3 regions of the Paenibacillus sp. FSL K6-1558 genome follow, and region 2 is predicted to be linked to each of the others. Evidence: riboswitches for the same ligand, from Rfam matches in the RefSeq annotation. Region 2 holds a riboswitch; each other region holds the start of a gene.
What was found. Region 2 has a riboswitch for cyclic di-AMP ahead of MHI38_RS16795 (C40 family peptidase). Riboswitches for the same ligand answer to the same signal wherever they lie in the genome.
Positions count from the first base shown of each region.

Region 1: linked by a shared signal. The riboswitch ahead of MHI38_RS03825 (3D domain-containing protein) and the one ahead of MHI38_RS16795 (C40 family peptidase) in region 2 are both predicted to bind cyclic di-AMP.
Region 3: linked by a shared signal. The riboswitch ahead of MHI38_RS26445 (C40 family peptidase) and the one ahead of MHI38_RS16795 (C40 family peptidase) in region 2 are both predicted to bind cyclic di-AMP.

Region 1 is NZ_JBBOCV010000001.1:922,047-926,274, reverse strand. Features, by position in the region: gene MHI38_RS03835 (ABC transporter substrate-binding protein/permease) at 1-1,100, shown strand, start outside; gene MHI38_RS03830 (amino acid ABC transporter ATP-binding protein) at 1,087-1,809, shown strand; cyclic di-AMP (ydaO/yuaA leader) riboswitch at 1,995-2,191, shown strand; gene MHI38_RS03825 (3D domain-containing protein) at 2,194-2,865, shown strand; gene MHI38_RS03820 (polysaccharide deacetylase family protein) at 2,997-3,815, opposite strand; gene lpdD (prenylated flavin chaperone LpdD) at 3,970-4,228, shown strand, end outside.
Region 2 is NZ_JBBOCV010000001.1:3,892,622-3,896,849, forward strand. Features, by position in the region: gene MHI38_RS16775 (hypothetical protein) at 1-4, shown strand, start outside; gene MHI38_RS16780 (4a-hydroxytetrahydrobiopterin dehydratase) at 217-510, shown strand; gene MHI38_RS16785 (c-type cytochrome) at 625-981, opposite strand; gene MHI38_RS16790 (GNAT family N-acetyltransferase) at 1,131-1,628, opposite strand; gene MHI38_RS16795 (C40 family peptidase) at 1,991-2,461, opposite strand; cyclic di-AMP (ydaO/yuaA leader) riboswitch at 2,465-2,602, opposite strand; gene MHI38_RS16800 (hypothetical protein) at 2,896-3,750, opposite strand; gene MHI38_RS16805 (M1 family metallopeptidase) at 3,761-4,228, opposite strand, start outside.
Region 3 is NZ_JBBOCV010000001.1:6,070,418-6,074,645, reverse strand. Features, by position in the region: gene MHI38_RS26460 (carbohydrate-binding protein) at 1-276, shown strand, start outside; tRNA gene MHI38_RS26455 (tRNA-Leu) at 469-553, opposite strand; gene pelA (pectate lyase) at 755-1,708, opposite strand; cyclic di-AMP (ydaO/yuaA leader) riboswitch at 2,085-2,216, shown strand; gene MHI38_RS26445 (C40 family peptidase) at 2,222-2,686, shown strand; gene MHI38_RS26440 (carboxymuconolactone decarboxylase family protein) at 2,825-3,154, opposite strand; gene MHI38_RS26435 (hypothetical protein) at 3,337-3,555, opposite strand; gene MHI38_RS26430 (hypothetical protein) at 3,674-4,003, opposite strand; gene MHI38_RS26425 (xanthine phosphoribosyltransferase) at 4,102-4,228, opposite strand, start outside.

The DNA of each region.
Region 1 (4,228 bases), 3.0 Mb from region 2:
CGTATTACAAATCCAAACAAGTGATTATGGTTCGTAATGTCGACAAAGACAAATACCCGGACATGAAATCACTGGAAAATGTCAAGATTGGCGTGCAAAAGGGATCCATTCAAGAAACCATCGGACAGAAGATTCCTGGTGCAAAGCTGACTTCACTGGATAAAATCTCCGACATCGTGCTACAACTGCAAACGAAACGCGTTGACGCAGCTATTGTAGAAGATACCGTAGCCGCTGGTTACCTGGATGACATTATCGGTCTTGCGGCAGCAGTTCCTGACGAAGAACAGGCTGAAGCCGCTGTCGGGATTCGTAAGGGCAATACGGAGTTATTAGCCTCTGTAAACAAAACCTTGGACCGCTTGAAAAGCGAAGATAAGATCAACCAGATGGTTACAGAAGCAAGTCTCCTGATGGCTGACAAAGTCAATAAATCTCAAAACATTTTTCAATTGTTCTGGGAATACAAAGGCTTATATGCAACAGGTATCGGTTACACGCTCCTGTTGTCAGCGCTAGGCGTAATATTCGGGGTCATCATCGGTCTGATTATTTGCCTGTTCCGTCTTCATAATATGGCGATTCTTCGCTGGATTGGTACAACTTATGTAGAGGTGATCCGCGGGACGCCAATGCTGGTACAACTTATGATTATCTATTACGGGGTGTCGCTAACTTTTGGCATTAACTTCTCAGCACTTCAAGCAGGGATTATGACGCTTTCCATTAACAGCGGTGCGTATCTCGCCGAGATTTTCCGTGCCGGTATCCAAGGCGTTGATCGTGGTCAACTGGAAGCAGCCCGTTCACTTGGTATGGGCAGAGGCGCAGCGATGCGTTACATTATTCTGCCACAGGCCTTCAAGGCCGTTTTGCCAGCCATCGGTAACGAGTTCGTAACGATTATTAAAGAATCATCCATTATTTCGGTCATCGGTATGGTGGATATTATGTATCAAGCAAGTGTAGTCAAAAATCTCACATTCCAGGGTCTGAACCCGTTCATTATTGCGGCAGCGATTTACTTTGTGATGACATTTATTCTGTCCAAGCTGCTCGGACGATTGGAAAGGAAGTTGGGTGCAAGTGATAGACGTTAGACAATTACACAAATCATATGGTAAAAATGATGTCCTGAAAGGCATCGACGTAACGATCGGCAAAGGTGAGGTCGTTGTAGTTATTGGTCCTTCCGGTTCGGGTAAAAGTACATTTCTGCGTTGTCTGAACCTGTTGGAACAGCCATCATCGGGACAGATCGATTTCGAAGGTGTTTCGATTACCGATCCGAAGCATAACATCAATGCTACACGTGAGAAGATGGGCATGGTGTTCCAGCATTTTAATCTGTTTCCTCATAAAACGGTGCAGCAAAACATAACGATTGCTCCAATCAAGGTGAAGAAACAATCCACGGATGAGGCCAACAAAATTGCCGAGGATCTCCTGAAGACAGTCGGTTTGGCGGACAAAAAAGATGTATATCCTAACCAGCTGTCCGGTGGTCAAAAGCAACGGATTGCCATTGCAAGAGCACTCGCGATGCAGCCGCATGTGATGCTGTTTGACGAGCCTACATCGGCCCTTGATCCGGAGATGGTCGGAGAGGTATTGGAAGTCATGAAACGTCTTGCTGAAGGCGGAATGACGATGGTCATTGTAACGCATGAGATGGGTTTTGCGCGTGAGGTGGGAGACCGCATTCTGTTCATGGACGGCGGCGTCATCGTTGAGGAAGGTACCCCGGATGAAGTGTTTGGTGCGCCAAAACATCCGCGTACGCGAGACTTTCTTGCAAAAGTACTTTAATTCATGCCATTCCGTATATAGAATCAAATGAATAACGGCGTTATCGGATCGAAAGATCCGGTGACGCTTTTTTGTTGTTTGCAGAAAAGGTAGAGCTGAAAAAGTAACTTTTCTGTTACCTGTAAAATGAATTAAAACGCCAAATGGAAACATTTACTACAGCTTAAGGTTACAAATTTGTGATATATTCAAGACTGCCGAAACTTCCGAAGCGGAAGTGCGGGGGACGTAACAATGCAGACATAGTTAATGATTTGAGAAATATGCTGCTTGGGGTGAATTAGGAATACATAATGCTTCAGCATGTCACGTACAGCCTATAGGGTGGGTTCCTCCATCCGAATCCGACAACTAACTTCGCAGGCATCATGAGGGAGGAAGACCATGCATAACAAGAAACGTTTAGCCAAAACAGCCATCGCACTACTGACATCCATTCTATTCATTCAAGCCGTTCCGGCTCACGCGGATTCCGTTCATGTGGCCAAAGAAGGGGATACCTTCTTCACCTTATCCAAGCAATACGGCGTTGATATGAACACATTAATTAAAACGAATAAAGACATCTCACCTTATAACATCTATGGTGGTTTGAAAATTACAATCCCAGGTAACGAAAACAAAGTAGAAGCGGCACCAGTTCAAGCGAAGTCGCAGGAAAAAACGGTGACTGCTGCAAGCCTGGACGTGAATACAGATAATAAAGTGGTACAGGCTTGGGGGAAAACATTCGACTACAGCAAAACGCTTAGTGTTAAAGCAACAGCGTATTCCGCGGATGCTTCCGAGAATGGTGGATGGGGCCCCGTTGATTATTTTGGCAACCCGCTCGAACTCGGCACAATCGCAGTGGATCCCAAGGTTATCCCTTTTGGAACCAAGGTACTAGTGACAGGGCATACACACCCTGGATTGCCGAAACAGGCTTTCGTAGCAACGGCTTTGGATGCAGGTAGCGCGATCAAGGGAAATCGTATTGACATCTTTATCCCTGGAAGCAAACAGTTCGTTAGTTCGTTTGGTTTTCAGGATATTGAGTTGTACATTTTAAAATAAGGCTTAAACCCTCTCATTTATGGATGTGAGGTCATAAGTTGAATTGAGCATTAATAGACAGGGTGTTCTTTCTTGCGTAATCATGATAGGCATAATTCATGACGACGTAGAGGGACACCCTGTTCTTTCAATTATTGTTTCTCTTTTGGCAGTTTAAGCATCTCGTCCAATGTAACTAATTCATATCCTCGGTTTCGCAATTCCTCAATAACCTCAGGCAAAGCCTCTACAGTACCTTTCAGGTTCGAACCTGTACCGCCGCCAGCATGTTGTAATACGATGGAACCAGGCTTCACCGCGGTGAGAATATTATGTTTTACCTTTTCCTTGTCTAGTCCCTTCCAATCGAGAGAATCCACATTCCAATTCACGATGCTGTAATGCTGTTTTGCAGCCCATCTCAACTGTTCTTCGTTAATGTCCCCATACGGAGGACGAATCATTTTGGGCGTATACCCCGTCAGGCGGTGAATGATATCGCCGGTATGTAATATTTGTTTGCGAAAGGCAGTCATTGATAATTTGCTGAATTCAGGATGATTGTAGCTGTGATTGCCAACGATATGTCCTTCTTTCACCATCCGTTTCACCAAGTCCGGGTGTTTCTCCGCACGGCTGCCAACAACAAAAAAAGTAGCACGAACCTTATATTTTTTTAATACATCAAGTACCTGCGGTGTAAATCTTGGATCAGGTACATCATCAAAAGTCAGCGCAACTTGTTTGGTGGAAGGGCCATTGGTTTTGAACGTATCCGCGTATTTCTGACGAAGTTGACCTAGAGTCAACTGTTCTTCTTTAACATCTGACCCAGACGCCGGTGTATCACTGAGGGTTGAAGAAGGTTCCTCAGATGAAGCAGCAGACACAGGCGCAGGGGCTAAAGGAGCTGTATAAACCCCAGAACATATAATAGTAACGAGTGCGAGCATGACGAGGCGTATTCGCATGTTAACGGCCTCCTTTTTCCAAAATTGCGTTCTCTATGGTATGCCCGTTGCCTGTTTCTTTTATGCGTGTGTGAGAAGTTTCATTGCATCATCAGGTCATGAAAGCCATAATTCCACCATATATAACATATAGAGAAGGATAGGTGGAGAGACGATGAGTACATATGATTTGAAATCCATTCGTTTAGAGGTTTTTGAGGCAGGACAGGACAAGGTATTTCTGGTTACGGGTGGTAAAGCTCATATCGGGGCTGTAGCTACATTCTATGTTGACCATGATCGGGTTAGTGGAACAACGGTACATATCCCGGGACACAAGGAACAAGAGTTATGTGAGCGGCTAGCCCGCAAGGCGGCACTGCAATTGAAAGTTACGGTAACCGTAATTATGGGCATACATTTTGATAGCATTA
Region 2 (4,228 bases):
TTAACATGTGTAGTAACGATAAAACCTTGCGCTTCAAGGCACTGAGCCATCTGTTCTATGGATTTTGGTGCTTTGACGTGGTAAGATGATACTCATGAAAAAGGCGCCGCTGGGCGGTGGCCTGCCTTTTAGGCTGTATGGGCAGCATGTAAAGGTGCCGATGGTCATGTGGATGTAAGTCCGCGATGTCTCATCATATGGGGAGGAAGATAACGCATGGTTTTTACGCAAGAGGAAGTCGAAGCTCATCTGGGAAGGCTGGAAGGCTGGGAGCTGGAAGAGGGACGGTGGATTGTCCGCAAATTTGTGTTTTCTAACTATATGAAAGGGATTGCTTTTGTGGATGAAGTCGCTGCGATTTCGGAAGCATTCAATCATCACCCTTTTATTACTATTGATTATACAACGGTTACACTGCGTCTTACGTCTTGGGATGCAGGTGGCATTACATCGGTAGACATCAAAGAAGCAGAGCAGTACAACGAAGCTTTTGAGAAAATGAGAACATAATAATCTGCACCAACGTCGTCTGCAGGATGATGTTTGTCATGCATACCAAAAGAGGCTCTTGCCTCCCTAACGGGAGGATGGAGAGCCTCTTTGATGCCTTGCGCGCAAAAATGCTTATTTCTTCTCTGCCAGCCACATCGCGATGTGGGCAATTTCCTCGTCCTGCAGTCTGCCTTTGAAAGAAGGCATGCCACCTTTACCTTTGACAATGGTGGAATAGATTTTCTCCACATCATCCTTACTACCGATGTTTGCAAGAGCTGGGCCTACGCCACCTTGAAGCTGATCGCCGTGACAGGAAATGCAGTTGGCTTTCACTAACGTCTCAGCCTGTCCAGCATCCATAGCCACTTCAGGCATGCTTGGTTTGGCTTCCTGCTCCACTTCCTCTTTACCTGGAAGCGTAAACATTAAAACAATAGCTAAAGCACATGCTGCAAAAAATACCCCGCTCATGATCCATTTGTGCATCCCTTATGTCCCCTCCAGAATGAAAGATCATCTAACTCAAACTAATCCCTATCATTATAACGGAAGCCGTCGTTACATCATAGCATTTTGTGGTAATTTTTTGAACTAATCACAAAAGAGAGACAAATTGAAACCATTTAATCGTGAGTTTACTCTCTTGGGCCTTCATAAACCATGCAATGGAAGGGCTTTAAACCACTAGGAGTTTGGCGTTCATATGTATCCTGGATGACAAATCCGCTCTTCAGATATACCTGAATGGCACGGTTATTCCAAGTGAGCACTTCAAGATCAATCTCATTGGATGGATTGCGGCGGATGGCCTCTTGTACAATCGCAGTAACGAATGCTTTACCAAGACCTTGACCACACAGATCGGGGCGCATACCGAGACCGATTCGTGTGACATGCTGGAGCGGAAAATATTGTGCAAACCCATAAACCTGGTCATGTTGATCCAGGATAATGGCATATTGTTGTTGTCTGAGCTGTGCATCACCGAACTCGACTTCGAGTACTTTCATCTGTTCCCAAGGAAGCCAGCTATAGATATTGTAAGGTGGGGCGTATTTCCAGCCACATATAAGTTCAGCATGTTCTTCTTGCATCGGTACAACATGAAGTATCAAAGAGGCTTCATTCTTCATATAACAGTGCATGCTCCTTTCTTCAATATCCGTATCATTGTTCACTCTACAAAAGAGCTGTGTATTAGGCAAGTCTTCATATGATCAAATAAAAATTGAAACAAAAGTCGTGATCATTCCGTTTATATTATAACAGGCTGGGTAAAAACATGATAAGGGCACGGACAAACGAAAGCAGGCGAACGTGTTAGTTCACATACACACCATGACTTGCAACATCGGGAACTACACAGAGTCAGAAAGCATAAAAAAACCGCCGGATACATTCCTGCGGAGAATGTACCGGGCGGTTCTGTTTATACTTCGTATTTCGTTACAGTAGAGTTACATGGTTCCAACATCATGTTGATTACAGCTTGTACCTAGTCAAGGGCCAGTGACTCATAATCGTCCGTGCTCATGATCCGTTTAGCGCCAACGTAGCGGTTAGCCCAGTAGTTCTCACTCAAAGAGCTGATCGTTACACCTTTGGAAGAAGAAGAATGTGCAAACTTGCCACTTCCTACAAAAATGCCTACGTGTGATATACCTTTACCTGTTGTGTTGAAGAACACCAGATCTCCAGGTCTCATCTCCATGCGAGATACGGAATCACCCATGTCGTATTGGGAGCTAGATTGACGAGCCAAATCAATACCTAATTTGTCGAATACATACCGTGTGAATCCGGAGCAGTCAAAACCGTCAAGCGTTGTTCCTCCGCTTTTGTATGTAGTTCCCATTGCTGAATCAATTACTTTATCCATCTTAGAATCTGCAAATGCGCTGCCTGCTCCAAGTGATAATGCAAATGTGAGGCTAAGTACTGCTGCGGTCAGTTTCTTCTTAAACAAGTGATATACCCCTTCCAACGCCTGCGAGGTTAGCTTAAGGATTCGGTTGAAGGTCCCCTATGATCCCTCTGTTTCAAGATCAATTCACCCATAACTGGTTCCCCCGCTTCCCAGGTGCCAGGAATTTGGCTATGCTAGTTATGCACCTGAAAAATGAAAAGAAAATTTAATTTTAAGGATTTAATTTAAAGTTGTTACAAATAAGGATTTAAAGATTACAAAGTTGTTACTAAAAACTCACTGCGCTTATTGTACCAGAGGCTTAGTACTTTGGCAACGTTTAGCAGTAAAATTAACAAAAAAAACCTCGACCTTTGACGGGGAAAGGTCGAGGTTTGCGTATTTATACGTAATAACCAATGAAATGTTTAATATAAGATGGTAACATTTCTTTATTTTTGAAAGCGATCTCAGACGGCGTGTAACATTTTAGTTCAACGTATATGATTTTCATGTCTGGTAGATGTGGACTGCCATAAACGGAAATGACTACATACTTTCCACATACTGAGTAGGCTTCGAGCAAGCGGATAGGATTGTTGCAGGATTAATCCGGATAGTCCTGTCAAGAACCAGGAAGCGGAAGTGAATGCACCAAAGACCACTAAATGCACAACTCCCAGCACCAGCGCAATGCCGATGACAGCAAAGATGCGGCGCACAGCAATCCACAGTCCCTTGAGCGTCCCGTGAATTCGCCCTTCTGCTTCCGGGTCAGAAATACCAAACTGCATGTAGAGCACTGCATGATGTACAATCCAGCCATAAATAATCCAGCCTGCTACATATGGAATGCCGGGAAGTAATAAATGAAGAGAATGAAAACTGTCCATTATTGTAGAAAACAATTTGGGCAGAAGCCAGTATGCAGGCAAGAACATGAGAAAGGTACGTATCGTGTGTAGCAATATCATGGGTTTCCATAACGTTTTGATGCCCCGAATAAAAGGAATGCGTTCTTCAGTAGATTGATAATGTTGCAGGGAGTAGAGTAACCCGGCCTGAATAAGTGGACTGATCAGCAGGCGAAGCAATAACATGCCGCCCAAAATCCACAGATAACGCTGGACCTCCGGACCGGACAGGCTGAGCTGGCTTTCCATTTTAAATAAAAGTGTGCTTAGCTCGCCGACATCATCCGTTGGATAACGTAGTAATAGAGGAACGACAGCCGATTGAACCAACCGGTAGATGAAATAACCCCAAGTTAATTGATAGATAAACAAGAGTGCGGCAATAAACATATGCTGACGGACAAGAAACCAGCCTTCACGAATTTTTGCTTTCACTGTCTCCACCTCACCATGACAGACCTCCGAATATGGCTTCAATTAGTTTCGTAGCACTCATGTTCCAGCGGGATTTGACTTGCTCGTCCAGTCCGGTTCTCAGGAAATTGTTCATATGGCGATTTTCGAGCACGATGTCATACAAAGGGTCAGTCATGGCCCAGGTGACAGGAGATGTATATGTCAGTTTATAGGTGACGCGCTCCTCGCGGCCATCCCAGTGTTTGGTTACGATATGGCCGTCCTCAAACGCAATCCGAACAGGAACCTTGGGAAAGTCACTGCCTTTTTTGATAATGGTGACAGAGGACTCGTACATTTTTTTGCCGTCCTTCTCTATAGAAGAAACGTTGATCTTCTCTACAGCAAAATCGGCCATGCCGTTCCGGTAGACATATTGGTCAAAGTAATCCGCCCAGGAGGTGCGGGTGACTTGCTCAACCACCTTTTGAAAATCACCCGTTGCAGGATGTTTAAA
Region 3 (4,228 bases), 2.2 Mb from region 2:
GCAATCCAATGGAATGATATCAATAACACAATCACAGGCACCAAAAATGTAAAGTTTCGTTACGCTTTGGAAAGTGGTACGCGGACTCTAGATATTTATGTTAATGGCACAAAAGTACTCAGTAATGAGCCCTTTACTCAAACAGGAAGCTGGTCTACTTGGGGTGAAAAAACAATTCAAGTACCTATGAATTCAGGTACGAATACACTCCGAATCGTAACAACAGGTACAGAGGGACCCAACATTGATAACATTACGGTGACAGCAGCATCATAAGTTATCTGATTCTAAACCTTTTTCTTTTTTAGCTGGGCAAAAAGTAGCCAAGCTCCCATGTGGAATAGACCTAAGTTGCTCTACTCGTCTATTTTGAGACAATACTGTAATTAAAGACTGTTGATTGTTCTTTATATCATTAGATAGAAAAAGACCTCTTAGGCTATTGCTAAGAGGTCTTTTTCTATCTAATGCGGTCGAGAGGACTCGAACCTCCACGGGGGGTTAGCCCACACGGACCTGAACCGTGCGCGTCTGCCAATTCCGCCACGACCGCATATATTGTATCTTTCCAACTAATATCGGCGACAAGAATTAATATACCACGCGTAGTTTAACATGTCAACACATCTATTCATCACCAAATAAGTGCGAAACAGATATGTATCCGATTCGCACTTATCAGGCCTGCTTCAGATTAAGCTTATATATCCGTAAGTAGTGGACTTATTAGAAAATTGGTTAAATAAACAATTTTCTATAGCTTGGACGGCCAGTTGCCGTACCATGCATAACCGCCTCTTCTTTCCTTTTCTATATCGCTCAGCTTATATTTCACAACGCCATCACGTCCCACAAAGATCGGTTTGTCCGTACCGAGTTCATAGAAACGTGCCCAAATCGGTGATGCACTGGAATCAGCAATAATTCGGCTATCCCCATTCGCTCTCTCATACCGATATCCTGTAATTTTCACTTTATTAAACCAGGCTTCGGCACCTTTGATAGATGCAGTGATTCTTGAATTAGCCGGTCTCGTTTTCAGAAACTTCACAATGTTCACGCTTTCACCTGCCGTTAATGAAGGCACTTCATAGATTCTGGCTCCCGCAGGTCTAAGTGAACTGGAATCATGCTGTTGTCCCCAGGCCGTTAACTTCCCACCGGATACCACCTGGGTATTCAGGATAGCATCGACTCCTTTGGAAACTGCATTTTTACTGCGATTTGCAAGAGAACTGTCGATAAAGGAGAAGTTCCCCTTACGTCCTGCGACTTCATCAAGCATGTACATCACATTAATCATCGCATCATCATTATAGGTAATATGTTTATGATAGCCGGAACTTTGATAGACTTGAGGCCAACCGCCATTGGAATACTGCATATTAAGCAAAAAGTTGATGCCCTTGACCGCTGCAGCAGAGTATCGCGGATCATTTGTTTTTTTGAATTCACTTGCTAGCCTTCTGATTTCTGAGTATGTAGCTTTGTTATCGATCGTTGATTTGGCCCATTCACCTGACGTCTGACTGTAATCTTTTCTCCAGCCTCCATCAGGGCGCTGATTCTTTAAGATATCGGACATACTCGCCGTTGTACCGGAAGCATCAGCTGCCGATACGGTCGGTACAGGAAGGATAGCCATTCCCGCTACGGAGAATACCATAGAACACGCCAGTACAAATGTTACTAATTTTTTTGCTTTCACTCGACAACACTCTCCCCCATTCACAAATTTGATTACCTTTATCACATATATTCCAATGAAAACAATTTAAATACAAATTATGTATTTAATATGGTTATAATATGCAATAAATATATTTTTGTCAATATATGCAACAAACCAAAAAAATTTGTTAAACAGAATGGTTTCCTTTTTAGCTCATAACAATCTTGTTTATTATCCAAGTTCTCTCATATGAAACACAAATGACTTTTTTGTAATCTTTAACTCCCTAATTTCAACAAAATGATAACTAAAATCGATAATTCCGCTAACATTGAGGCTAAATGAACACCTTTAAACAGGTTTGACAATTACGCATTTATGCAATATAGTTTCAAATAGTTACAAAAACTTAATTATTCATTTGCCGAGTTTCAGGATTGAAAACGGGGGAACCATTTTGGGTGAATTATTCTTATACATAGGAAATATAGGGAACCTTCTACCGAACCCTTAGCTAACTCCGTAGGCATCGAAGGGAGAACATTGATTTTGAAAAAACTGATTATTTCCATTTTTGGGGCTGCTGTACTATTTACATCCGGGGCAACAAGCACAGAGGCAAGCACAATTAATACGATGGTTAACAATATGACAGGCATCCCGTACAAATGGGGCGGCACAACCATGGCTGGCTTCGATTGTTCCGGGTTTATGAGATATCTTTTCAACAAATATAGCATTGAGCTCCCTCGCACGTCGCAACAACAAGCGAAAGCCGGAACACCTGTCTCCAAAGCAAGCATTCGTACAGGAGATCTGGTCTTCTTCAACACAACAGGTAGAGGCATCTCACATACAGGAGTATACATCGGTGGAGGTCAATTCGCACATGCCTCCAGCAGCAAAGGTGTCAGCATCACCAAGTTGTCCAATCCGTATTTCAGTGATCGTTATGTAACCGCAAGACGGGTGACAGGTCAATTTATGTATAACAAAATGTTGGGTAAACTTTAATTGAATTTAAAGAACGGGGAGTAGCCTTTGGCTACCTCCTTACAGTAAAGAAAGTAAAGATGAGCTATAAAAAAACAAGGTCATACGCCTCTATTAAAGAGGTGTATGACCTTGTTAATTTTTGTTTTACTTCATTCACTAATGGAGCGCCTTCTGCACCCTCATTGCTCCCTGTGACAGAGCATGTCCGCCGCCCACTGCACCAGCAACAGCTACCGTCTCCATGATCTCCTGATCGGTCGCTCCCTTGGACCGGGCTTCCTCCACATGATAGAACGTGCACACTTCGTTATTAGCAAACAAACCGATACCTAGCGCAATTAACTGCTTGGTTTTGGCGTCAAGCACACCCGGCTGGAAGCACTCTCCCGTAAACTCATGATATGATTTCACCACATCCGGGAGAACGTCGCTTAATGCGCCAATCTGATCCTTATACGCATGAACTTTATCATTCATCAATGTCATGACTTGCAACACACCCTTTCGGCTGTAAATACAGCGAATTGTTCCACTGTACCTATCTTCTCTCGCGTGCGTCGCAAATATGCCTGATCCTGATGGTAATTCCAAACATTTGGTGTAGCAGACATTCTCTTTGAAGGAGCTTTCCGGTAACGTGAATCCGTTAAGCTAAGCACTCATGTCATTTATTCACTTAAAACACTTTGACGAGGCTCACTGAACAGCTGATAACGGTAAGACCGATCCAGCTTCACAACACGGCGATTTTGCCTGCGAATAAGTACTTGCTCATCATCCCAGGCTACCACGATGCCCGTTACATCATTAGACTCCAGTTCATCCCGCACTACTCTTACCTTCTCCCCTGACAAACGCAGGGCATCCAATTCTGTATCACTAATCATGTCATAACTCCTATACTCAAATTTCTTTACAAAAAGAGACCTAAATGAAAAGTCATTTAGGTCTCACGTGACTGTATTGGACTGTCATGTCATTCGAAAAAAATGTCCCGACTGAGAGTTACCGCTGCGCGTGCTCTTTGCTGTCGTTCTTCTCGAACCAAAAATCAAGCACTTTGGCGGACATCACACGTTCTTCAAGGTACTCTACTTGGTGCGGTGTAAATTGTTCTTTCCAAGAGAAGGACAACTCTTCACACAAGCCTACAATCGTCAGTAATTCTGACCAGGCAACATAGCGTTTGTACCAGAAAAATTGAGGATGTTCAATCATATAGGGATAAAGGTCATCGAATTCCGTATGTTTACAATCCAGGGCACGTTCAAAATGAACTTTCGATTCCGCCAGCTTATCAATAAAGAATTGTTCTGTTGCCGGTTGGTTCCCCATGGTGTTGCCTCCTCTCCCTAACATAACCCCATTATAAAGGAAATCTAAGGCCATGCAAAGTCATACTTCAAAAATTAGGCCCAATTTCCTTCAAAAAGTCACATTTCATTATCGTCGAATTGCACGGTGCCATTATTCAGTGAACGAATGCGTACAAGAGCTTCTACTGGAATCCCTTGTTCACGGATGGTGCGAGCACCAGCCTGGAAGCTCTTCTCCACCACA